Regions from separate parts of the Pseudoalteromonas sp. AS71 genome, predicted to be linked through region 1. Evidence: predicted binding sites of a transcription regulator. Region 1 holds the regulator's gene; each other region holds the start of a gene.
What was found. Region 1 encodes sigma-54, which starts transcription at its own class of promoters, with help from an activator protein. Its sites were predicted from a motif close to GTTGGCACGNNNNTNGNNT; they were not measured.

Region 1 (8,171 bases):
CTATACGCCCATGCCTCGCGCATTTTACACCAAGAAACAAACCCTGGTTGTGCAAGGGCGCTTTACCAACGACATGGCGATCGCTCTATTTGGGTAAACCCGCCAGCATATCCATTAGAAACACATGAAATGGATGCTGTATTTGGTTTGCCGTATCAGCGTATTCCTCACCCAAGTTATGGTGATGCTAAAATACCTGCTTACGATATGATTAAAACGTCTGTTAATATTATGCGTGGCTGTTTTGGTGGTTGTTCGTTTTGCTCAATTACAGAGCATGAAGGGCGCATTATTCAAAGTCGTTCACAAGAATCTATTATTGAAGAAATTGAACAAATTAGAGATAAAGTTCCCGGCTTTACTGGTGTTATTTCTGATTTAGGTGGCCCAACGGCGAATATGTATAAGCTGCGCTGTACGAGCAAAAAGGCCGAGAGTACCTGTAGACGCTTATCATGTGTATATCCAGATATTTGTAAACACATGGATACAGATCATACGCCAACAATAGATTTGTATAAAAAAGCACGTGAAGTTAAGGGTATTAAAAAGGTATTGATTGCTTCAGGTGTACGTTACGATTTAGCTGTACGCGACCCGCGTTACGTTAAAGAATTAGTAACGCACCATGTAGGCGGTTACTTAAAAATAGCGCCAGAGCATACAGAGGATGGTCCATTATCAAAAATGATGAAACCAGGTATGGGAGCGTACGATCAATTTAAAGAACTATTTGATAAGTACTCTAAAGAAGCCGGTAAAAAGCAGTATTTAATTCCTTACTTTATATCTGCTCACCCAGGTACAAAAGATGAAGACATGGTAAACATGGCTTTATGGCTTAAATCAAACGACTTTAAGCTTGATCAGGTACAAAATTTTTACCCATCACCTATGGCTAATGCTACGACTATTTACCATACAGAGATGAACTCTTTACGTAATATAAAAAACAACTCAGAAGTTGTTCCAGTACCTAAAGGCGCACGCCAACGTAGATTACATAAAGCTATTTTACGCTACCACGATGCAGCTGGTTGGCCAATGATACGTGAAGCTCTACGTAAAATGGGTAAAGCTAATTTAATTGGTAAAGGGCCTAACTGTTTAGTGCCAGAAGAAGGGCGCGATGAAAAATCAGGTAAAGGTGGTAAAAAAGGTGGGCGTCCGGCACTAACGCGACATACTGGTTTTAGCCAATTTAAAAAGGCAAACACTAAGCCAAAAGTGGGCGCTAATCGTCAAAGCACACGTTAGTAATTTTATTCGCTAATAGATAAGGCTAATTGCGGTACGCGTTTTTTAGCTTTTGTATACGTAAATTAAGTCAGCTTTGCTCTTTATTATCTATATTATTGTAGGTGATAAAGAGTGAGGTTTTAGAGCCCCCCTCTCTTTAGATATCCTGTGCTAAGTTTAGCTTTTTTTTAAAGCATTGATGATAACCACAAACGCAATTTAAGTGACCATAACGGCTGAATGCCGGTGAGTCCTTGCGTCATTTTATTATCTTTTAAGATTATATAAGATGGCGTGACTTGTCCCTGCCAATCGGAAAATATCTCCCCGTGTTGATCGTTAACAGTACTGAAGCTGTAGCCTTGCTCATTTAAATAATCATGCAGCTCTTGATCAGAGCCTGATTTTATCGCGATGCTCACGACGGGGTATTTATTCTCGTTTGCGAGTTCGTTTATGGCAGGGGAGGTAATACTACAAATAGGACACCAAGTTCCCCAAAAATACACAAGCGTGGGTTTATCTTGGCTCATTGCTGCTAAATCTATGTTTTGCCCTTCATAGTCGATTAATTGTAATTGAGGATTTGCTGGCATGACAGGTTGCCGCCACCAATTGACGGCGGTATAAATGACGAAAAATATAGAGCTATATACCAGTACACTTTTTAATATGGATACGCTTTTTTGTTTTAGCGTTTTTTTAGGTATGTCATTTTTATGTTTGGTATCCGTTGCCATAGCTACTGATTTACCCTAACTATTTTTGCTGTAGTTTTTTACATTTAAAGCGTTTAATTTATATCAGCAACCATGTAGCAGTACCTAAAAAGGCGAATATACCAACAATATCAGTCACTGTGGTTAGCACCACACTCCCTGCAAGAGCAGGGTCTATATTCATTCTTTTAAGAATTATTGGAATACTTGCACCAGCAACACCTGCCACCACTAAGTTCATAAACATAGCGAAGGCGAGTACGCCACCAAGCATAAAGTCCCACTGCCATAGCGCAATAACACCCGCAATTAATAGTGACCACAAAATACCGTTTAGCGCGCCAATGGCCAGTTCTTTCATCATCAAGAAACGTTGGTTTGTTTGGTTTATATGACCTACTGCAATACCACGGATAACAAGCGTTAATGATTGGCTACCAGCAACACCACCCATAGAAGGGACAATACCGTTAAGCACAGCCAAAATAGGGAGCACATCTAAAGTGCCTTCAAAAAAGCTAGCTACAAAAGCAGCTGCAAGTGCGGTTAGTAAGTTAACTCCTAGCCAAACTGAGCGTTTTTTAGAGCTTTTTAGTACTGGCGCGAATGTATCCTCTTCATCATCAAGACCGGCTAGGCTTAATAAGCTATGCTCGGCATCTTCTCGGATTACATCAACGATGTCATCGATAGTAACACGACCGAGGAGTTGGTCGTTATCGTCCACCACTGGGGCCGATATCCAATTATGACGCTCAAATAATTGCGCTACTTCACTTTCATCCATTGAGATTGGGATAGACTCACAATCTTCATCCATTAAATCGCGGACAATTTTTTCTGGCGGATTAGTTAATAATGTACTCAGCGATAAAGCGCCTATAAAGCAGTTATGTTTATCAACAACATATAAATCATCTGTACCCTCTGGTAACTCACCACGCAGTCTAATATAACGAAGTACAACATCGAGTGTTACATCAGGGCGAATGGTCACCGTATCGGTGTTCATTAGCGCACCTGCTGAACGCTCTTGATATGACAGTGCTTGCGTGGCACGTTCACGGTCTTGAATGTCCATCGCGCTAACAACGTCTTTATAGACGGTATCTGGCAGGCTACGTAATACTTCACCTAAGTCATCGTGGCCCATGTCTTCAGTTGCGGCGGCAATATGCTTAGGTTCCATTTGGGCAATAATGCCTAAACGAACATCTTCAGATAATTCTTCAAGAACATCACCCTGCACATCAGGATCGACCAATTGCCAAAGCAGTCGGCGAATTTTATGCGGTGATGATTCTAATAATAATGCGGTATCACAAGGAGCCGTTTTTGCGAGCATGCGCCTAACTTGAACAAATTGACCACTATTGAGTGACTTCGTCACCTGCTTTAGTTGCTGTAGTGGATAATCTTGTTCAAAAGCTTCTGGCATTGGCGTCCTTTATAAATTGTTATATTACTTTATGGGGGGAGGTGAGTTAACTGGCGTTACTAACCTATTTATTTTATATATCTGTTTTAATTGAAGCACTAGTAATGCGAATATTGTTTTTATAAAACAGATTATTCTTGTTCATTAAAGCGTTGTGCTATTAATTCTCCAACAGCGTGTAAAGCTTGCTCAGAATCAGGGCCTTTACAAACAACTTTAACTTCTTTTCCTTGGCTACTTTCAAGTAACATTAATGCAAGTACGCTATCGCCTGCTGCTTCTTTGTCATCTTGGAATAATGTGATTGTCGCATCAAATTGTACTGCTAATTGCGCAAGCACAGTAGCTGCTCTGGCGTGTAAGCCTAATTTGTTTTTTATTAAAAAGGTATCTTCATAATGCATAACTTACTCTACCTAAGCTGAACAGGTGATTATTCAGCTATATTATTTTTCTTGCTCGCGATGGCGAATTTTTACATTGGGATGTGTCATTGCAAAACTTTCACCGATAGTTTGCGCTAAATACACAGAGCGATGTTGCCCGCCTGTACACCCAATAGCAATGGTTAAATAACTGCGGTTATTTCTTTCTAAATGCGGTAACCACGTTTGTACAAATGTTTGAATTTGCCATGTGAATTTTTGCACTATGCTGTGATTGGCCAAATAATCTTTAACGGGTTGATCTAACCCATTTAAAGGTTTTAATTCAGGTTCCCAATGTGGATTTGGTAAAAAGCGTGCATCAAATACATAGTCGGCTTCTTTTGGTATACCGTGTTTAAAACCAAACGATTCAAACGTGACAATTAGTTGCTTATCTTTTTTACCTAAAATCTTTTCACGAATAGATTCTGCAAGTTGGTGAACGCTTAAATCAGTTGTGTCTATCATAAAGTCGGCGCGGGTGATTAATACATCAAGTAATTCTTTTTCTTTTTTGATGGCTAAATCAAGAGGCAGCGAGTCAATTGATAGTGGGTGTAACCTGCGTGTTTCTGAAAAGCGTTTTATCAACGTTTGATCGTCGCTATCTAAATAAAATAACGTAGGATTTGCAAAGCCTGGTAAGTATTCAAGAATATCGTTAAATTCATCTTGCTCTTTAGGGATGTTTCGCACATCAATGCTAACAGCAATTTTATCGTAGCTATCAGACACACTGCGAACTAATGAAGGAAGCAAGTTAACTGGAATATTATCTACGCAATAATAGCCTAAATCTTCTACAACGCGTAAAGCAACCGACTTTCCAGAACCAGAACGGCCGCTTATGATAATTAACTCCATTTAACACCCTTTATAAAACTATGATTGATCGACAATAACTTGGTAAAGCTCAGTATCAGATTTTGCACTGCGTAACTGTTTACAAAAATCTTTGTTGTTTAGTTTATCAGCAATGGTTGCTAGAGTCTTTAAGTGCTGCTGGTTATCGCCATCTGGTACGATGAGTGCGACAAAAATATCAACAGGGCGATTATCGATTGCATCAAAGTTTATTGGAGTTTCGCTAACGAGCACTAAAGCCAAAGGCTCTTCTGCACCGCTCATTCTTCCATGAGGAATAGCAATGCCACGCCCTATACCTGTACTACCTAATTTCTCTCTGCTCATTAAAGCATTAAGAATATCTTGTTGCGGTAAATACGGAAGTTTGTCGTGAGCAAGTTCGCTAATGAACTCTAAAATTCTTTTTTTGCTATTAAAAAGGACCGCAGCTTTGCTGCAGTCCTGGCATATAAGTGAACTTAATTTCATCATATTAGTGTCGAGCAAGCTTCTCTTTGTGTTTGATTACTTGGCGATCGAGCTTGTCGATCAACGAGTCAATAGCGGCATACATATCTTGATGTTCTGTAGAGGCAAATAGCTCAGCACCGCTTACGTGTATTGTGGCTTCTGCTTTTTGATTTAATTTTTCTACATCGAGAATGACATGAACATTATTAATATGATCAGAGTGTCTTTCAAGCTTCGCAAATTTAGTATTAATATAGTCTCTTAGTGAATCGGTTAATTCTACGTGACGACCAGTTAAGTTTAGTTGCATAAGCATTACCCTCTTAGTTTAGCGTCTTAAATCAGACTTTTACGCTGATTTGACGGTGGAATAGCAAGAGATTCGCGGTATTTTGCGATTGTACGTCTCGCTACTTTAATTCCTTGCTCAGCCAATATATCCGCTATTTTGCTATCACTCAATGGTTTTGCTGAGTTTTCTGCTGCGATTAATTTTCGGATAAGCGCACGTATTGCTGTAGATGAACATTCACCACCGTTTTCAGTACTTACATGGCTTGAGAAAAAATATTTAAGCTCAAATATACCACGGGGTGTATGCATGTACTTTTGAGTAGTCACACGCGAAATTGTCGATTCGTGCATTTCTACCATTTCAGCAACATCATTTAAAACCATTGGTTTCATGGCTTCAGGGCCATGTTCAAAAAAGCCTTGTTGTTGCTTAACAATACAATTAGTAACTTTTAATAGCGTGTCGTTTCTACTTTCTAAGCTTTTAATAAACCATTTAGCTTCTTGTAAATGTGAGCGAATAAACTGGCTGTCGCCACTTGATTTTACAGTGCGAGACATTGCTGCGTATTGGCTATTAACACGAATTTTAGGCATGCTATCTGGGTTTAATTCGACAACCCAGCGGCCTTTAATTTTTTTAACTGACACATCAGGAATAACATACTCAGATTCTTCCCTTACAATAGTATCTGCAGGTTTTGGGTTGAGAGTATGTATTAGTGTCATTACTTCTTTAAGCTCTTCTTCTTTGAGCTTAGTTTTTTTCATTAATGTACGATAGTCGCGAGCTGCTAATAGATCAATATGCTCGGTTAAAATCATTTTCGTTTCATTAATATAAGGTGTTTCTTTATCAAATTGATTAAGCTGAATACACAAACACTCTTGTAAACTACGTGCAGCAATACCAACAGGATCAAACAGTTGGATGCGTTTTAATACCGCTTCAATTTCATCAAGTTCGACTTCGTTATCATCTTCGTTTTCTTGATTAAAGCTTTCTAAAATCTCTTCGCAGCTTAGTGTTAAAATACCTGAATCATCGACAGCTTCTACAATAGCAATAGCAATAGCTTCGTCTGTAGGGCTAAATGGCGTTAGTTGTAATTGCCACATTAAATACTCATGGAGCGTTTCAGTAGAGGCGCCTTGGTATATTGATTCGTCTTCAGGCATTGGACCTGATGAGGCTGCAGGAGCGGCACTCATGTACTCATCCCAACTGACATCCATAGCCATGTCGTCACTTAGCGTGTCTTTTGCAAGTGCTTCACCAGTATCTTGTTCGTATTCGCTCGGAGCATCATCAGCAGATGCGCTAACAGTTATGTCATCGGTATCAGCTTTTTGCTCGTTTTTACCAGCAGCGTCTTCGGAATAGTCTGCCTCTTCAACCTCTAATAGTGGATTACTGTCGAGAGCTTCTTGTATTTCTTGCTGGAGATCCAATGTACTGAGTTGCAACAAACGAATAGCTTGTTGCAACTGTGGAGTCATTGTAAGTTGCTGGCCCATGCGCAGCTGTAGTGATTGCCTCATGTATCTCTAACAATCCTTTTATGTTGTTATAATTAATACTAGCAGATGCTTAAAGACATGGCGTAAATGTTACAGCCTAAATTGCTCGCCTAAGTAAACATCGCGTACTGTTTTATCATTTAATACGTGTTCTGGAGTACCTGATGCAATCAGCTCCCCATGAGAAACAATGTAGGCTTTTTCACAAACATCAAGGGTCTCTCTTACGTTATGGTCGGTAATTAATACACCAATCCCACGATTTTTAAGATGTTCTATTATTTTCTTTATATCTAATACCGAAATAGGGTCAACACCGGCAAACGGTTCATCCAGTAATATAAATTTAGGATCTGCTGCCAGCGCTCGTGCTATTTCTACACGACGACGTTCTCCCCCCGATAATGCCATACCTTGGCTATCACGAATGTGTTGTATGCTAAATTCATCTAATAAGTTATTGAGCGTGTCTTCTCTGGCTTGTTTATTTAGTTCTTTGCGCGTTTCTAAAATGGCCATTAAGTTTTGATAAACAGTCAGCTTTCTAAAAATCGATGACTCTTGTGGTAAGTAGCCTATGCCTAATCTAGCACGACTATGCATAGGTAAAAGAGTAATATCGTTATCATCAATAGATATTTTACCTTTGTCGCTAGGAACAAGCCCTACAATCATATAAAAAGTCGTTGTTTTACCTGCACCGTTAGGGCCAAGTAAGCCAACTATACTGCCAGCTTGTACTTCAAGGCCGACGTTTTTTACAACTTCACGACCTTTATAGCTTTTTGCTAATAGTTCTGCTTTTAATGTGCTCATGGTTGACCTTTATCGCCTTTTTTACTTTTTTTAGTTTCGATCGGTACTAAAATTGTGTGAACGCGGTCAGTTGAGTTTTCATCTTTTTCGGCACTGATGAGCTGCTGCTCTATGTCGTAGGTAATGCTTTTAGCATTTATTTTTTGTCCGGCTTGCGATACTTGTGCATTACCAACAAGCGTTAAAAAACGCTTAGATACATCATAACGTACTTCGTCAGCACTGGCGCTCATAGTCGTGCCGTCTGATTGCTTTTCTTCAAAGTGCGCAGGGCTACCTGTGGCAATTAATAATTGTTTATTATCACCAAGTTCATCACGTTTGTGTACTTCGAGGCGATCGGCTGTAATGCGGCGATTACCGTGAATAATCTCAACGTTTTTCTCAAAAATACCCACA
Region 2 (8,171 bases), on a different contig from region 1:
ACATCACCAGCCTTGGCAAATGCGCTTTGATATTTTGCACACGCCTTTTTATCGTAATAAAGCAGCTTATATAGTAGGTCGTGTTGTTTCAAAAAGTGGTGTTCAGCCTTTTATAATCGCCGTATTACACGATGAAGATAACGGATTGTATTTAGATGCACTTTTAACTAAGTCATCTCAAATGCGTGTTATTTTTGGCTTTGCCCGTGCCTACTTTATGGTAGAGACTCATGCGCCTTCAGCACTTGTCCGGTTTTTGAATCAGCTTATGCCAAACAAAACACTTGCTGAGCTCTATAATGCAGTGGGTTTTCATAAGCAGGGGAAAACTGAGTTTTATCGAGAGTTTTTAAATCACTTATCTCACTCAAGTGATGAGTTTACAATTGCTCCGGGTACACCAGGTATGGTGATGATGGTATTTACCCTCCCCTCATTTGGTTATGTTTTTAAAATAATAAAAGACAAATTTGGTGAAAGTAAGCCCTTTGGCCGTGATACCGTATTAAAGCGCTATCAACTAGTAAAAAACCATGATCGCGTTGGCAGAATGGCCGACACCATAGAGTATTCTAACGTCGTATTTCCTTTGGCACGTTTTGATAGTAATTTACTTGCGCAATTGCATAAAACAATTGGCTCATCAATGGTAATTGAAGGCGAATGGTTGATCATCAAGCATTTGTATATTGAACGGCGCATGACACCACTCAATTTATTTTTAGAGAATGCTGATGAAGAAAGTGCCGCTGACGCAATTGAAGAGTACGGGCAAGCCCTAAAAGAAATGATTGCCGTTAATATATTTCCTGGCGATATGCTCTTAAAAAACTTTGGTGTAAGTAAGCACAAACGTATTATTTTTTACGATTACGATGAAGTTCAATACCTAACCGATATGAACTTTAGAGCATTACCAAAAGCAAAGAGTTACGATGATTATTTAATGGATGAGCAAAGTTACTCTGTTGCACCACAAGACGTATTTCCAGAGCAGTTATGTACCTTTGTAATGCCTAATCCTATGTATAAAAAGTTTTTCCTCAGCACTCATCCAGAGCTTATAGATGTTAGCTTTTGGAAGCAGGCACAACAAAATATAAAAAATGGTCAGGTAAGTCATATTTACCCATACCCGACAGCACAGCGATTTATTCACCACTGGTAAGCGCTAAAGGACACACACAATGAATATAAGTAAAATAGATTTAAATTTACTCGTTTATCTCGATACATTGCTTCGAGAATGCAACGTAACACGCGCTGCTAATCAATTGAGTATTACGCAACCCGCAATGAGTAATGGCCTTAAACGACTTCGTAACCTATTTAACGACCCTATTTTAGTTCGTACCAGCGATGGTATGGTCCCGACAGAGCGCGCTTTAGAGTTACAACCCGTTATTCGTGGCATATTAATGACGCTTGAAGAAACTCTAGCACCTAATAGAGAATTTGAGGCAAGCCAGAGTAAACGTGTATTTAGAATAATGGCCAGTGATTACGCTGCAAGTACGTTAGCGCCAAAGCTTTTAAGTAAACTACACGAAGAAGCCCCCGATACTACTTTAGATATACTCACACCAAGTGACGTAACCTTTCATGACGTAGAAAACGGTAAAGTAGATATGGCAATCAACCGCTTTGAAAACTTACCTCAGTCTTTTCATCATAAACGTATTTGGAAAGACAGTTTTTGCTGCTTAGTTAAGGCCGACAACCCTATTATTGAGAGCTTTAGCCTCGACAGCTACTTAAAAGCACGCCATATATGGGTGAGTAAAACAGGTTTTGGTGTAGGTGTGGGCATGGACCCTAAAGATGTGCAAAAACTCGGCTGGGTTGACGAAGCACTTGCCCACTTTGGTAAACATCGTAACATTGCTACTTTTACGCGTAACTATCATGTAGCGATTCATTTAGCTAAAGAGAAAAATTTGATTGCGACCCTTCCTTCAAAAGCCGCAAATATATACTTAGATGATCCGGGGCTTAAAATTTTAGAGCCACCGTTTCCGATTCCACCTTTTGAACTTGATATGATTTGGAGCCCACTGCTGCATCGCGATGCGAGCCATATCTGGTTACGCCAAAAAGTAGCTGAAGTAGCTGAAGAGCTAAAATAACTTTATTACACAATATAATGTAAAAATTGCTAGGTTAATACTTTCCTCATTAACTTAGCCTCTTCCTGTAATAAAATTAAATCAATAAAATCAAATAACTACATAAAAATAAAAACGTGGAACGTACATTGCTTTTATTAAATTGAACTATACATTCATTTAATAAAAGAGGTCATTATGAACACCCATCAAGGATCAGAAGTAAATCATATTACTGACATCATTCAAGTTATGAACAGCGGCATCGATTTTTATCAAAAAGCACAGGAAAAAGTTGAAGACCCTGCTATTGGCGCACTTTTTCAGCGTATGATAGATGCCCGAAAAGTGAGTGTTGAGCGCTTGCAGCCATATGCAATTAATGAAAAAGGCGAACGCGAAGATGGTTCATCTTTCGCAGTTGAAGCACGACGTGCATATACAGCCCTATTGACTACTTTCACTTCACATAACGACAGCACGTATGTTAAAGAGCTTGAAGAAGTAGAAGATAAAACGCTTGAAGAAATTAAAGCCGCTATGGATAAACCGCAACCAGCTGATTGCGAAGCAGCACTGGCTAAAACATTATTAACGATGCAAAGCTGCCATGCAGAAATGAGCCGTATGCAAAAGCAGTAAGCTTACATAACGCATAAATACAACCCAGCCTAGCGCTGGGTTTTTTATTGCCTCTAATACAACGCCTCGCTTCACGTCGTATTTAAAGTATATTGTTTAAGAAATTCATTTTGAATGGGCTTGATGATCATCAATAAAATCAGCCCAAGCTAATACCAATCTGCTTATATATGGGGTCTATTTAACGTTAAGAAAATTACGCTAGAACTAGGTAAAAGTTTTTATATCTAGTTGTTCTAAATAAAAAACTTTTAACGACGTTATAGTGCAATTTAATTCGTTAAATTGATCAAAGATTTATGCAGGTTGGTATAAAACCAAAAAAAGGGCCTTACGGCCCTTTGAGTTAAATAACGAAAGGGAGGTTATTAATTAAAAACGGTATTCTGCACCTACGTAGTAGTAAGCACCGTTAAATCCAAATGGAGCCGAGCGACGTGAGTAGTCAAACACACCTGAACTACTTATTACTGTGTTGCCACTAGCATCCACAATAGTACCTGAGCGAGAGTTACCTATTTCGTTTTTATCTGGGTAAACGTCAAACAAGTTATTTGCACCAATGTTTACCGACAAATCTTCAGTAACGAAGTAGTTAACTTTAACGTCAGTTAAAATTTCTGCGCCATACGTTTGACGTCCGCCATCTTCTACTGTGTACTCACCAAAGCGATTAAGTGACAGGTTAACTGTCCAATCATCACGTTGATAAAGTGCACTTAAGTTAATACGATCCTCTGGTTGCCACTCTTCTATAATAGAGATATCTTCCGCTGAAAATATATCGTCTACACTTACTGTCTCAAGGCTTGAGCCAGCAGGAGAAAATAACGATACAACATCTGTTTTAGTGAAGTTAGCTGCAAGTGTAAAATCAAGCGTACCGCCTAAACCTTCAGTGTTCCACGTTGCTACAAAATCAACACCACGAGTTTCAGTATCAGCACCATTTAAGAAAAACTGCCCTACGCCAGCCCCCGCACTATTTAATGCAGCATCAAGGCTTGTAGATAACCCTTTACCTAAGCGGTCACTAATTACAATACGGTCGTCAATATCAATTGAATAGTAATCAACGGTTACATTAATATTATCTGTAACGTTATACACAATACCTAAACTACGGTTTTGTGATTTTTCTTCTTTAAGCTTTGGAATACCTAAGCTTTGCGCAAGTGTTGAATCATTTCTAAATGTACCAACCTCTTCTGCAACTAAGTTACCATTAGTATCAACAACAAATTGCGTACTTACATTATTAAAGTAAAGCTGTTGCATTGAAGGTGCTCTAAAACCTGAGCTTAATGCACCACGTAGTGAAATATCGTCGGTTACAGACCAGTTACCAGCAAGCTTAAAGTTTACTGTATCACCAAAGCCTTTGTAGTTATCGTAGCGAAGTGCACCCGATAAAATTACATCTTCAATCACATAAGCTTCTGCATCTACATAAAATGAGATTACATCACGCGATTCATCAACTGATGACGCAGGAGACGAACCACCAAAACCTTGTGAACCACCTGATGCATCTTCAGAGCCAACACCACCACTTAAGCCATTATAAATACTTACACCGTTGGTAGTATCGTAATCGCGGTATGCATATTCACTACCTTCTAAGATACGGTATTCGTCAGTACGAATTTCAGCACCCATCGCTAACGAATAATCATCAAAGTTTTGCGTAAAATCAATGTTGATTGTTTGCAGTGATAATTCCATGCCGTAAGCGTACGCTTCACGTGGGATAGTTGTACGAATATCAGCTGCACTCAAACCTTGGTCATAACGTAAAAAGTTAGCGTATGAGGCATTAATAGTGTCACTTGTCGTATAATCAATGCTGTTTTCACCGTAGGTGTAAGACAAATCAAGACTTGCATCGTTATCAAACTCAGTTTTATAACCAAAGTTGTATGAGATATCGTCGATAGTTGTATTAATTTTTGGTAAGAAACCTAGCGGAATTGTCGCATCGTTATCTTGCAGTACTGGGTTACCACCTGCATTTGCATTATGACGGAAAAGTGCAGCCGACTCGTTTTCACGTGTTGAGTAAGTAATAAAGCCGTAAAGCTCGCCATCACCTAACTCGTAACCGGTATTAATTGTTAAACCAAACTGCTGAGAATCAGCATCACCAATTCTAAAAGTATCACGATCGGCTGTCAGTTCACGCGGATCGCCAGCAAGTAAAGTACCGTCACTTAACTCTGTACAACCATAAAACTGACAAGAGCCATGTAAACCTGCACGGTTAGTCGGTGCACGGTCACGGTAATTGATAGTTGTATTTAAATAACCGTCATCGCCTAGCGCAAAGCCTTTATTAAAATCAAGGTTGATGGTTTCGCCATCACCTTCTGAATATTGGCCGTAGTTAATAGCCGCTTTACCGCCTTCGCTACCATCTTTAAGTACAATATTAATAACACCAGCAATCGCATCAGAACCATACTGAGCAGCAGCGCCATCACGTAATACTTCAATGCGTTTAATTGCAGAGGCTGGAATTGCATTCATATCAGTACCTGCAGTACCACGCCCAACAGAGCCATTAATATGAATAATACTTGCTTGGTGACGACGTTTGCCGTTAATTAACACCAATGTTTGGTCGGGGCCTAAACCGCGAAGTGTTGCAGGTCTTAAAGCATCAGTACCGTCACTAATTGCAGAGCTTGAAAAGTTAAATGAAGGAGCGATAGACTGTAGCATACGACCAACTTCTGTTTGGCCTGTATTTTCAAGCGCTTCTGCACTTAAGATATCTACTGGAACGGGTAAATCTTCAACTGAACGTCCTGCTACACGGCTACCGACAATAGCAATTTTTTCAATTTTTTCTTGAGCGACTTCTTCTGCTGCGTTTACACCTTGCGAATTAACTGCAAGTAAGGCTGGTAATACTGCTGCACTGACCGCTGAAAGCTTCATCATGTTGTTATCATTCCTGTTGATTTGTTTGAGTTTTATACTCAGTAAACCATTTTGATCAACAACCGCATCGAGCTCTGTCCCACCTAGTAATGCCTCTAGGGCATCTAGTTGAGTGTAAAATCCATAAACTGAATTTGCGTCATACTGCTTTGCCAACTCATAAGAAAACACCACGGTTTGCTCTGTTTGTTTAGCATATTCAATTAAGGCTTTGTCTGCTCGCTGCGCTTTTATATCAAATTGCACCATTTGCCCAGTGGTTTGAGTTGCTGCTTGTACACTCAAGCTAAAAATAGCCGGTGCAAGCACACTAAATCCACTCAATAAATGCGTTTGGTTACTGCGCAACTTATATAAACAGCTGACAAACAAAAATCCTCTATGGCTTTGTCTCTTTTTTTTAATGTTTTTTTTACGTTCAATCTTTATTGATGCAACTTTATCTAACATTAGTCTGATTTGCATAACGTCTACTTATGATTCTGTATGGTGTTTTAGCGTTACTACATGCTCACCTAAACGCTCATGATCAATCGAAAAATTAGTTTGTAAACTTTCTAGTAAACCTTCAACGTCACCCGCTTTAAATACCCCAGCTACTTTAATACTGGCAAGCTCGGCTGAAGAAAGCTCAAAACGTGTCGCGGTATAACGACTTACTTCATTTAAAGCATCGCTTAGCTCTTCTCCGTTAAAAATAAGCATGCCATTTTGCCATGCCAAATCACGTTGTACGTCGTTCATTGAAAGTTGGGTAATTGGCTTTGTAACACTCTGCTCTATAACTACCTTTTCGCCTGAGGTAACAATGTTGGCATTAATTTGACGAATTTTTTGCGTGCTGTTATCTGCAAGTTGATAATCTTTAAAGTCATTTGCATCAACCGCTACACTAGGGTCGGTGATCATCACTTTGCCTTCGGTAACAACAAGCTCTAAATCTGATGAGGTATTACGCTGTACATTGAATACGGTACCGAGTGCGGTAAAGCTTTTGTCGCCTGCCATAACACTAAACGGACGCGTGGCATCTTTTGCTACATTAAAGCGCCCTTCTCCACGACTAAGTAATAACTGCCTGCGGCCTTTGCTATAAGCAACTTCTAGCAAGCTATTAGTATTAAGCTGCACTATGGTGCCATCTGGCAACACATACGTTGCTTGCTCGCCTACTTTTGTTTTGTAAATTTTAGTGTAATTAACTTTTGCAAGCTCTTGGTTATAGCCATTTTCTAAATTAATTAATAAGTAGCTGCACACCATTAACGCTGCAAATAAACTCGCTGCAATTGAGTAAGAAAACATCCACTTATTTTTTGATGCTTTAGTATTGTTACGCTGAGGAAATAAATGACTTAATTCATTTAATACCGAAAGTTCATCCCAAAGCTGAGCAAGCTCATATATAGAGTCTTGATGGGCGGTGCTTTGCATCATCCATAATTTAAATTGATCCTTTTCATCATCAGTTAAACCACGATCAATTGCGCTAATCCATTCACATGACTTTTCTAAAATTAAATCTTTTGAATTAAATTGATGAACATTACTCATTCTGCGACCCTCTTAACTGATATAGGGTGTGCTTGAGCTTTAGGATGTATTTGAGAGCTTTGCTCATGTTCACGCATGTACAACATGGTTTGTAATAATCCTTTTGCAATGTGTTTTTCAACAGTGCTTTGGCTTAACTGCATTTGATCTGCGATCTCTTTTTGGCTCATGCCATAAACTTTTTTTAATATAAAGCATTTACGAATTGATGAGTTTAGTTGCTCAGTAGCTCTACAAAAAAGTAAGAAGCGCTCTTTAGATGTGTATTCATCTTCAAGCTTCATTGATTTGAGTAGTACGGGTAATTCGTTATCATTTTCTAACGAATCATTAAATTTGTTGTCCCACTTTGCTATATGGTTTAGTGCTAGGTGTTTTGCTGTTTTAAGCATATAACTGCGGGTAAACTGAATGTCTTGCTTTAAATCAGCTTCATAGCTTTTTACAAAGGTTTCTTGCACAATATCTTCTACATCGTCGGGTTGAACTATGCGCGATACAAAACGTTTGAGCTGTTTAGAAATATCAACAAATGTTGACGTGAACTTTACTTTTTTCGTCATCCTTAACATACACCTGTTGTTATTTTTATTACCGACAGGTTACGAGTTTTTGATATAAAAACAAGCTCAAATGTTAATTCTGGGTTATTTAAATGGATAGGAAGATAAATGAGTAAATTTTTAGATTACATCCGACTTAGCTTCTTTGCATTCGGTTTACTACTTGGAGTGCAAATTCCTGCATTTGTAAGCGATTTTGGCCAAGCATTATCAGCCCAATTAATTGAAGCTAAAAATGCCATTGCACCATTTAAAAACGATGCCGCTAAGTATTTTAATAATGATTTAGATAAGCTAATAAAACACTATAAAAATATTGATGATGGGATTGTGAATAAAGGTGCAAGCAATATCAGTACACTTT
Region 3 (8,171 bases), on a different contig from region 1:
TCCACGGTCAAACCAATAACCGCGTTGTTGGAAAAAACCCCTTACATTATTTCTAGAAAGTATCATTGAAAGCATTGAAAACCACGCCCACGTAGCCAATGCCATGTATACGCCGTAGCCTACCTGTATACTAGTAGGTGTTGTTGGGCTAATCACGAGTGTAAATAACGACATAAAAAATAACGTGGCTTTTGGGTTTAATGCATTTGTGAAAAAGCCTCGCCTAAAAGCAAGCCAAACAGGTTCTTCGACTACCGTTTTTATTTCTACATTGTCTTGATTATTTGTTGGTGGTTTTGCCGCTCTAAGCGCCTGCACACCTAAATAAGCTAAATAGGCACCAGCCACATATTTAAGCGCCATAAATAAGCTAGGTGACTGCGTTAAAATAAGCGCAACACCTAAAACACAATAGGCAACGTGTAATAAAATAGCAGCGCCAACACCGGCACTTGTCCAGAGTGCATTGCCCCTTCCTTGTTGCACACTTTGCTTAAGTACTACGGCAAAGTCAGGCCCTGGGCTTGCTACTGCAAAAAAATGAGCAATAACAATCAGTAAAAATTCATCTAAGTATTCCACGCAGATCCTTGCTAGTTTGGCGAATAAGCTAATAACAGCGGGTTAGCCGAGTTATTTACCAATGCTTTAATTTCTTTTTGCGCTTTTTTAAACTGACCACGTAAATGCGGCTTTAAGTGTTTTTTAGACACTTTATCGTTTTTAAAGTAACTAATCAGAGCATGCATAAATACCGTATGTGTTTCACTTAACTTAGCTTCACGGTTAGCGTATGGATTATAACAAGAGCCACAACCGCCTTTAAACTGATACACCGTGTTGCTCATCATCACACCAAACCCTAAAAAACAGGCAAGTGCATCTGCAGCTTGTGGTAAATACTCTCTACCACCTGGCGGTAGCACCCCAACGTGATTAATAAGTATGGTGGCCAATGTACCCGCATAACTTGCCACTAAATCTTGTGGCTGATTAATCTGATTAGGATTAAAAGAGATACTGACCTTATGGCTTGGCGGCACAATTAAATGACTGCCTTTGCCACGTATTTCATCACTAAATTCAAAGTGCGGAAAAACTTGCGGTTGTAACTGCTGCGGTGCAACTAGTTGGATAGGCCATGCGTTCATACCCGCGTAATTAGTAACGCGGGTAAAAACATTACTCGCCATCTCTTCAATGCTCGATACCGAATCGGGGAAAAAAGTGGCCGTTGGCAGTATTATTTGAGTGTGCTTTGTAAAAAATTCAGCATCAAAGTTTTCTACAGCCCAAATAAATGTATCAATAAGCCATTGCTGTTCTTGCTGCTCTAATAATGGCTTTGATTTAAATAAAGCTAACATAGTGTGCTCTTTTAGATTTTAGTTTAGGTACCAGTTTAGTTTTTCTGTGTAAGTGCCCAATCCCACGCTTGAGTATTGTATAGCGGCACTGTTGATAGTGCATGGTGGTGGCTACCACTGGATTCTTTAGTTGAATACGATAAATACAATAAGGTACGGTTTTCAGCATCGTAAATACGGCGCACTTTTAGTGATTTAAATAATATACTTTTAGATGATTTAAATATCACCTCACCTGATTTACTGCGGTCTATTTTTTGTAGTTGCTGCGCTGTAATAGGCCCTGTTTGACGACACGCTATAGACATATCTGACGGGTCAGAAAAGTCCAAATTAGCCTCTATATGACTAATATGACAAGTAACGCCTTCGAGGATTGGATCTTGCTGCGAATTAACTACAACATCTTTAGTTGTAAATAACCCAAGACTTACCGACGCAACATCATCAGAGCAAGCACTTAATGTAACAACAGCACCTGCAAGTAAAACTAAACGTTTAAATTTTTGTGGTAATTTCATACTTATCCTTAATTAATATATAAGTAACTTAGCACCTACGTTACTAAGCGAAGGTTCACCTGTATGTTTTTATACTAACATCAAAAATAAATACGACTAAATTAGTTTAAAGTAAAGATTTTAGATAGCTCAGGGTTTAGCGAACCCTGTTGTATTTGATACAATTAACTCTCGCTCATGCAGTAACTCATAATAGGAAACGCCTAAATGCCGCACATTATTATTGAACACTCAGAAGACCTTCCTGTATTACCACAAGTTCTCGTAGAAAAAATTCACAATACCGCCTTTGAAAGCGATTTATTTGAGTTAGAAACCATAAAAACGCGCGCTATTGCTTATCAGCAATATCAACTAGGCGCAGGAAAATCAGGGTTTATACATATTGCGGTACATATATTAGCGGGACGCTCAATTGAGCAAAAGCAAATGCTAAGCGAACTGCTACTTTCGTGCTTAAAAACATATTGCAGAGCATCAGACAGCCTAAGTGTAAATATTTACGATATTGAGCATGAAATATACCGTAAAAATTAGTTAACTCTTGTAGTTTTGAGCAATAAAAGTAATCGCTAATAAGTAAAAAGCCCCAACAGGGGCTTTTTTTGTATCCTGAAATCAGATGCAGCTCATTGTCATTTACAAAACAGAGCATGAATGGCGTCCGATCTAACGCTGGAACTTAATAGTGCATTCGCACTATTTCAAATTTAAGAGAGCTTAGCTTAATCTATGGATTATCTTTATTTAAATTATATTTATTATTAGGGGTAAAAAAAGAGTAATAAATTACACGATATTAAATTTATGTAGCTTTAAATAATTTGAGTAGGTATTTTTGGAAAGTTTGTAAAAGTGGTGGCCCCTCCCAGACTCGAACTGGGGACCTAACGATTATGAGTCGTGTGCTCTAACCAACTGAGCTAAGGGGCCAACTTTTATATAACTGCAAGACAGTTAATTTTTGAAGCGTTTAGTCACAGAGCGACTAAAGCGGACTGCAGTATAAAAACTTTTTAGGTGCTTGTCACTACCAAAAACCTTTATTTTAATAATCAGTAAGCTAACTGCTTAAATAGTAATCTTTTAGGCGGGTATAAACATAAAACGTAAGATATTTTCCACTATATTCTCTGCACTAAATTATAAAAACCTTCCTTCAACATGTAGTCTTTTATATTTAACGCTCTATTTTTTAAGTAAAGCTAACATATATGTGTAGGCATACAAGGCTGTAAAAAATATGCTTGGAGCTACTGTAAGTGCCAAATTAGGTGTCTCATTAATTACATTCACTATAATCACTAAGCTCGATTGAACAGTAATCGGAATAATAGGCGCAAAAAGTACACCTGCTATTTTTTTGTTACCTAAATACGAGGCGCTAGAGTTAATTGCATTATTGAAGCTTTGTCGTATTGCTACGTTTTGTGGTGTTTTAGAATGAAACATACAAATAATTGGAGTTACAAACGCAAGCGTTACATAACTAGACTTATACTTGTTGACGACCTTTTCTAAAATAAAGGTAAAAAACAGTGTTACAAATCCACTATACAAACCTTGCACTAATGCAGCTTGAAGCGTGACCGTTTTAGCAATATCTGCCGTACTGTTTGCCCAGTAGGCCCAACTAAAATAAAAAACGAATGACACAACGCCTGACAGTATAAGTCGAATATTCAATTAGCTACCTCAATATGCGTAAAAACTTGGTTTAATGATAACACTAGAAGTGATGGTAATATTGCCACTTAATAATAGAGTAATTAATCGCGTATTGTAGATATATAAACAAACTAATGTTGAAGATGTCCTAAATGGCATCAATGCAGAATCAGAACACTACTGTTAGTTAGAAAGCTTAATTGAAGTAAACGATAGGTGTGGCTGAGGGAGTGAGTTACAAGAAATAAATCACTTAGTTTGAGTAAATTAAAAATTAGATCTTGATAAAAAATATTTACTTTAAAAACTAATATTGTGAGCCGATCAGTACTGAAGTTTTTATTTAGCTAAACCTCAGTAGTCGGCTTACACAATATATAATCTGTCATTATTTTTTCGCAATAATGTAGATCGCATGTATTAACCCTGGGAAATAACCCAACAGTGTTAATAAAATATTTAGCCAAAAATGCATACCTAAGCCAACTTGCAAAAATACACCTAATGGCGGCAATAAAACTGAAAGTATTATACGAATAATATCCATGATTAAACTCCATTTAAATTAAGCATTAAAAAGGCGTAAAGCCCAGTGTTAGTGGGCCTTAACTATACTGTGTTATTCAGCAGTAATAGATAGTTTATCAACTACGTCACGAACATCTTCAGCATTTTTAGCAATTTTAACTGCTAGTTGTTTTTCAGCTTCAGACTCTACTGAGCCATTCAGAGTTACTATACCGTTGTCGGTATCAACATCGATGTCTGTACCACCAACTTCTGAATCAAACAGGAAGCGAGTTGTGATTACAGTGGTGATTTTAGCGTCAGTTAGGTCGTTATCATCATCGTCCATCATGTCTTTGTTTCTATCTTTTGTGTCCATGCTTTTAACAACGGTAAGGCTGTTTTCAACATCAGATACGCCATCTAGGCTAAGTACAAGTTCTTCTGCTAGCTCTTTATCAAGCTCGCTATTAACTTTACCTGTAAGTACTACCTTGCCATTTTTTACATCAGTGTTAATGTCAAAGTTGTTTAGATTAGTGTTCATAAGTAGAACTGTTTCTGCCTTACCATCAATCCAAGCATCTTTACTTTCGTTTTCCCAGCTGTTTGCTTGGGCACCCATAGCCGTAGTACCAAGAACTAGAGCTGCGATAATAGATTTGTTAAATGTTTTCATAATCTTTCTCCTTTTGATTAAAGACACTTTAACTAATGCGAGCTTTAGGCCAACTTTATTTCTATATATATTTCAATGGCTTGATGTAATTCTGGGATAAGGCACTATCTATAGCTGTGTAACTATTTACAGGCTACTCGGTAAAACTTTCTCAAATAGTGAAAATAACTAGATAATTGCATTTTTGGTTAATCTATCGTTAATATAACAAAACATAAAACATCATTGAAAATTAAACCTTTGATAATTAAGATCATTATATTTGGTGCGTGCTTTGCATATAAATATCAGAAGCAGTATTAATAGCAAATATAATAAGGAATGCCCCATGTCTGTAAAAGTCGAAGACCGCCCAATAGAGCAAGTACGCGAACAAGTAATTGATCAATTAATTTATAATTACAGTCATGGGATGATTTCTGTTGATGCATTTGAGAGACGCTTAGATAACGCGATGGATGCACCTAATAACGAAGCTCTTTTAGCCTTAGTAGAAGACTTAACACTTAATACTGATCAGCAATATAAAGCAGAAAAACAATCGCAATTTACACCACATTATAGTGCACAACAAAACAGTGATGATGATTTTACATTACGCAGCATTTTAGGCTCTAACGAGCGAAGCGGTCAGTGGGTCGTGCCAAAGAATATATATTTGAGTAACTTTATGGGATCGGTGGTGCTAGATTTTACCGATGCCATTTTTGCGCATCAAAATGTAACTATTCACGTTAACTGTATTTTTGGTAGTGATGAGATTTACGTACCAGAGCATGTAAATGTAGTGTCTAAAATGTTTTGTATTTTAAGTAGCCTTGAAAATAAATCTGTGTCGCTTAACAAACGCCAAGGTCCTACTATTCACATTGAAGGAAAGGCAGTAATGGGCTCAGTCGAAGTAAAAATAAAGCGCACAATTAAAGAAAAATTTATGAGCTTTGCTAATGAGCTAAAAACACAACTTGGCGCTGGAAATAATCGTTCATAAAGCCTCGTTAAGCACCGCACTTTGCGGTGCTTAACCTATTATAAATCGTTATTTCGCTCACTTGGGATATCACTTAAATATTCTACAAATTCTACTTCAAACCCTGCGGGGTCAATAAAATAAACATTCTTTCTAAAAGGGTTCTCACTACCTTGCTTACTTATCCCAAAACCCGTTTTATTTAAGCGTGCTACTACTTCATTTAAGTTACTAGTTACATAAGCAAAGTGTGCAAAACCAACTTGATGGCCCGATAAGTTTCTGTTTTCAGCCTCACCATGATCGCTTATCGCAATATAATGCGTGTCATCCCCAAAGTGTACCCAGCGTCTTGGTTTTCCATGCCAATCGCCTCTGCCCTCACTTCTAATCGACCAATGTGGAAATACAGCTCGGTAAAATTTAAGCATACTATCTATATCACTCGCGACTAAGTTTACGTGCTCTAAATACATTATGTTGTCCTATCAATTAAGTTAGGAGCACGATAAAACCTCAAGCTAACTTTAGGTAAAGCGTTATTTAAAATTAATTCGATTTAATAAACACATAAAGGAACATAATGACTTATTAATTGCTCATTATTATTTTTTAAAAATATATACAAATTTCAATCTTGTATAAAAAACAAACATAAGTATTTGGGGTTTATTGTTTACTTTATGTCAAAAGTCGCTAAAATACGCCGGCTGAAATATATAAACGTTCTTTTACAACCCAAAGGTAATACCATGCATCCAATGTTAAACATTGCGGTTCGCGCTGCGCGCAACGCAGGCAAAATTTTACTTCGCGCAAGTGAAGATTTATCAAAAGTTGAAGTGCAACAAAAAGGCGCTAACGACTTAGTAACTAACATTGATAAAGAAGCCGAAGCCGTAATTCGTGACACTATTTTACAGTCTTACCCTACTCACTCTATTGTTGGTGAGGAATTAGGTGAGCATAAAGGCAAGGATGATGATTACCAATGGATTGTAGATCCTATCGATGGAACAACTAACTTCATCAAAGGTATCCCTCATTACGCGGTTTCTATCGCACTTAAAGTTAAAGGTCGTTTAGACCAAGCTGTTATTTATGATCCAATTCGTGGCGAGCTTTTCACTGCGTCTCGCGGTCAAGGCACTCAGTTAAACAGCAAACGTCTACGTGTTAGCAAAACGACGGTCCTTGCAGGCACTGTACTTGCTACTGGCTTCCCTTTCAAAAACAAAAACCATATGGACGCATACACTGAAGCGTTTAAAGCATTGTTTGTACACACTGCAGACATTCGCCGCGCAGGTTGTTCTGCTTTAGATATGGCATACGTTGCAGCTGGCCGTGTTGATGGTTTTTTTGAAATTGGTTTAAAACCTTGGAACTCTGCTGCGGGCGAACTAATGGTTAAAGAAGCCGGCGGTATGGTTGTAGATTTCGCTGGTGGTAATAACTATAACCACAGCGGCAATATCATCTGTGGTTCACCAAAACTGACCCAAGCAATTATTCGTGAAATTCGTCCAGTATTAACTGAGTCGTTACTTCGCTAATTTAATGCTATTAATAGCATGCTAAAAAGGAGCTCAGGCTCCTTTTTTTGTGCCTAAAAATAAGGGTTATCGAGTTTAATCTCAACCGTTTTGCCTTTTGTATACGGTAAAGTATTTAAATCCTTTGCGAAGTATTCATCAAATAATGCATCAAACTCGCCGTTTTTCTGCATCACAATTAACCCCTCTTCAATAGCCTTTGCCAATTCAGGTTTACTTTTAGTCACAAAATAATAAATACCCGTTGGGTAGCTTATGTACAAGTTTGGCACCACAACAAGGTTACTTTGCTTGTTTTCGATAAGTTCGGAATTAACCTCAATAAACGAGCGAGGAAAGTAATCTATTCGCCCACGGCTTGTTAGAGTAAACATAGCTTGGTAGTTAGTAAGTGGCCTTACATGTAGCCCGTTGTACGACATGATTCTTGTATCTGGCCAGTTGTGACCTTGCACTGCTGAAAACTCTCCTAGCTGCTCAAGAGTTTTTACGTTTTTAAAACGTGCTACATTTTGTTTATTAGTTAATAAAGCTCGCTTACCTATATAGCCTTTAAATAGTGGAATTTTTATTGCCAAAGCGAGCGTCTCTCGCTCTGGACTACTCATACTCCAATACATATCTAATTCGTTATCATCTAGGTTTATTAACTTACGCTTTTGCAGATCTGATATAGGGGTCATTCGGATAACACTGGGATAGTTAACACTCTCAAGTGCACGTACCAACAGCTCATTAAGGTACTCTTCACGAGCATTTTGAACATCTTGCTTTTGAGCTACATTAATTATTTGCTCTTGCGCCACAAGTGCAAAACTTACAAACAGAGTTAATACACTAATAGAAATTTTTATTGGCAACATAATAATTACCTACTTTATTTAAATCACCTGCTTATTGCTT

Region 2: a site for sigma-54 is predicted at 2,242-2,260, ahead of WNY98_RS18105 (PA2169 family four-helix-bundle protein). Genes of this name have one in related genera too.
Region 3: a site for sigma-54 is predicted at 4,778-4,796, ahead of WNY98_RS13345 (BON domain-containing protein). Genes of this name have one in related genera too.

What each region holds. Positions count from the first base shown of each region.
Region 1 covers NZ_JBBMQZ010000001.1:45,153-53,323, forward strand. The annotation lists gene WNY98_RS00255 (YgiQ family radical SAM protein) at 1-1,257, shown strand, start outside; gene WNY98_RS00260 (protein disulfide oxidoreductase) at 1,428-1,835, opposite strand; gene mgtE (magnesium transporter) at 2,038-3,396, opposite strand; gene WNY98_RS00270 (HPr family phosphocarrier protein) at 3,528-3,800, opposite strand; gene rapZ (RNase adapter RapZ) at 3,843-4,688, opposite strand; gene ptsN (PTS IIA-like nitrogen regulatory protein PtsN) at 4,707-5,159, opposite strand; gene hpf (ribosome hibernation promoting factor) at 5,164-5,451, opposite strand; gene WNY98_RS00290 (RNA polymerase factor sigma-54) at 5,478-6,977, opposite strand; gene lptB (LPS export ABC transporter ATP-binding protein) at 7,047-7,772, opposite strand; gene lptA (lipopolysaccharide transport periplasmic protein LptA) at 7,769-8,171, opposite strand, start outside.
Region 2 covers NZ_JBBMQZ010000028.1:50,615-58,785, reverse strand. The annotation lists gene aceK (bifunctional isocitrate dehydrogenase kinase/phosphatase) at 1-1,168, shown strand, start outside; gene WNY98_RS18110 (LysR family transcriptional regulator) at 1,188-2,126, shown strand; gene WNY98_RS18105 (PA2169 family four-helix-bundle protein) at 2,304-2,747, shown strand; gene WNY98_RS18100 (TonB-dependent receptor) at 3,120-6,155, opposite strand; gene WNY98_RS18095 (FecR domain-containing protein) at 6,165-7,244, opposite strand; gene WNY98_RS18090 (RNA polymerase sigma factor) at 7,241-7,807, opposite strand; gene WNY98_RS18085 (DUF2937 family protein) at 7,916-8,171, shown strand, end outside.
Region 3 covers NZ_JBBMQZ010000016.1:96,634-104,804, reverse strand. The annotation lists gene WNY98_RS13380 (LysE family transporter) at 1-582, opposite strand, end outside; gene WNY98_RS13375 (hypothetical protein) at 594-1,367, opposite strand; gene WNY98_RS13370 (CreA family protein) at 1,403-1,888, opposite strand; gene WNY98_RS13365 (5-carboxymethyl-2-hydroxymuconate Delta-isomerase) at 2,096-2,425, shown strand; tRNA gene WNY98_RS13360 (tRNA-Ile) at 2,745-2,821, opposite strand; gene WNY98_RS13355 (hypothetical protein) at 3,077-3,574, opposite strand; gene WNY98_RS13350 (YqaE/Pmp3 family membrane protein) at 3,945-4,103, opposite strand; gene WNY98_RS13345 (BON domain-containing protein) at 4,176-4,742, opposite strand; gene WNY98_RS13340 (LiaF domain-containing protein) at 5,071-5,733, shown strand; gene WNY98_RS13335 (VOC family protein) at 5,772-6,188, opposite strand; gene suhB (inositol-1-monophosphatase) at 6,465-7,268, shown strand; gene WNY98_RS13325 (transporter substrate-binding domain-containing protein) at 7,322-8,131, opposite strand; gene WNY98_RS13320 (bifunctional diguanylate cyclase/phosphodiesterase) at 8,150-8,171, opposite strand, start outside.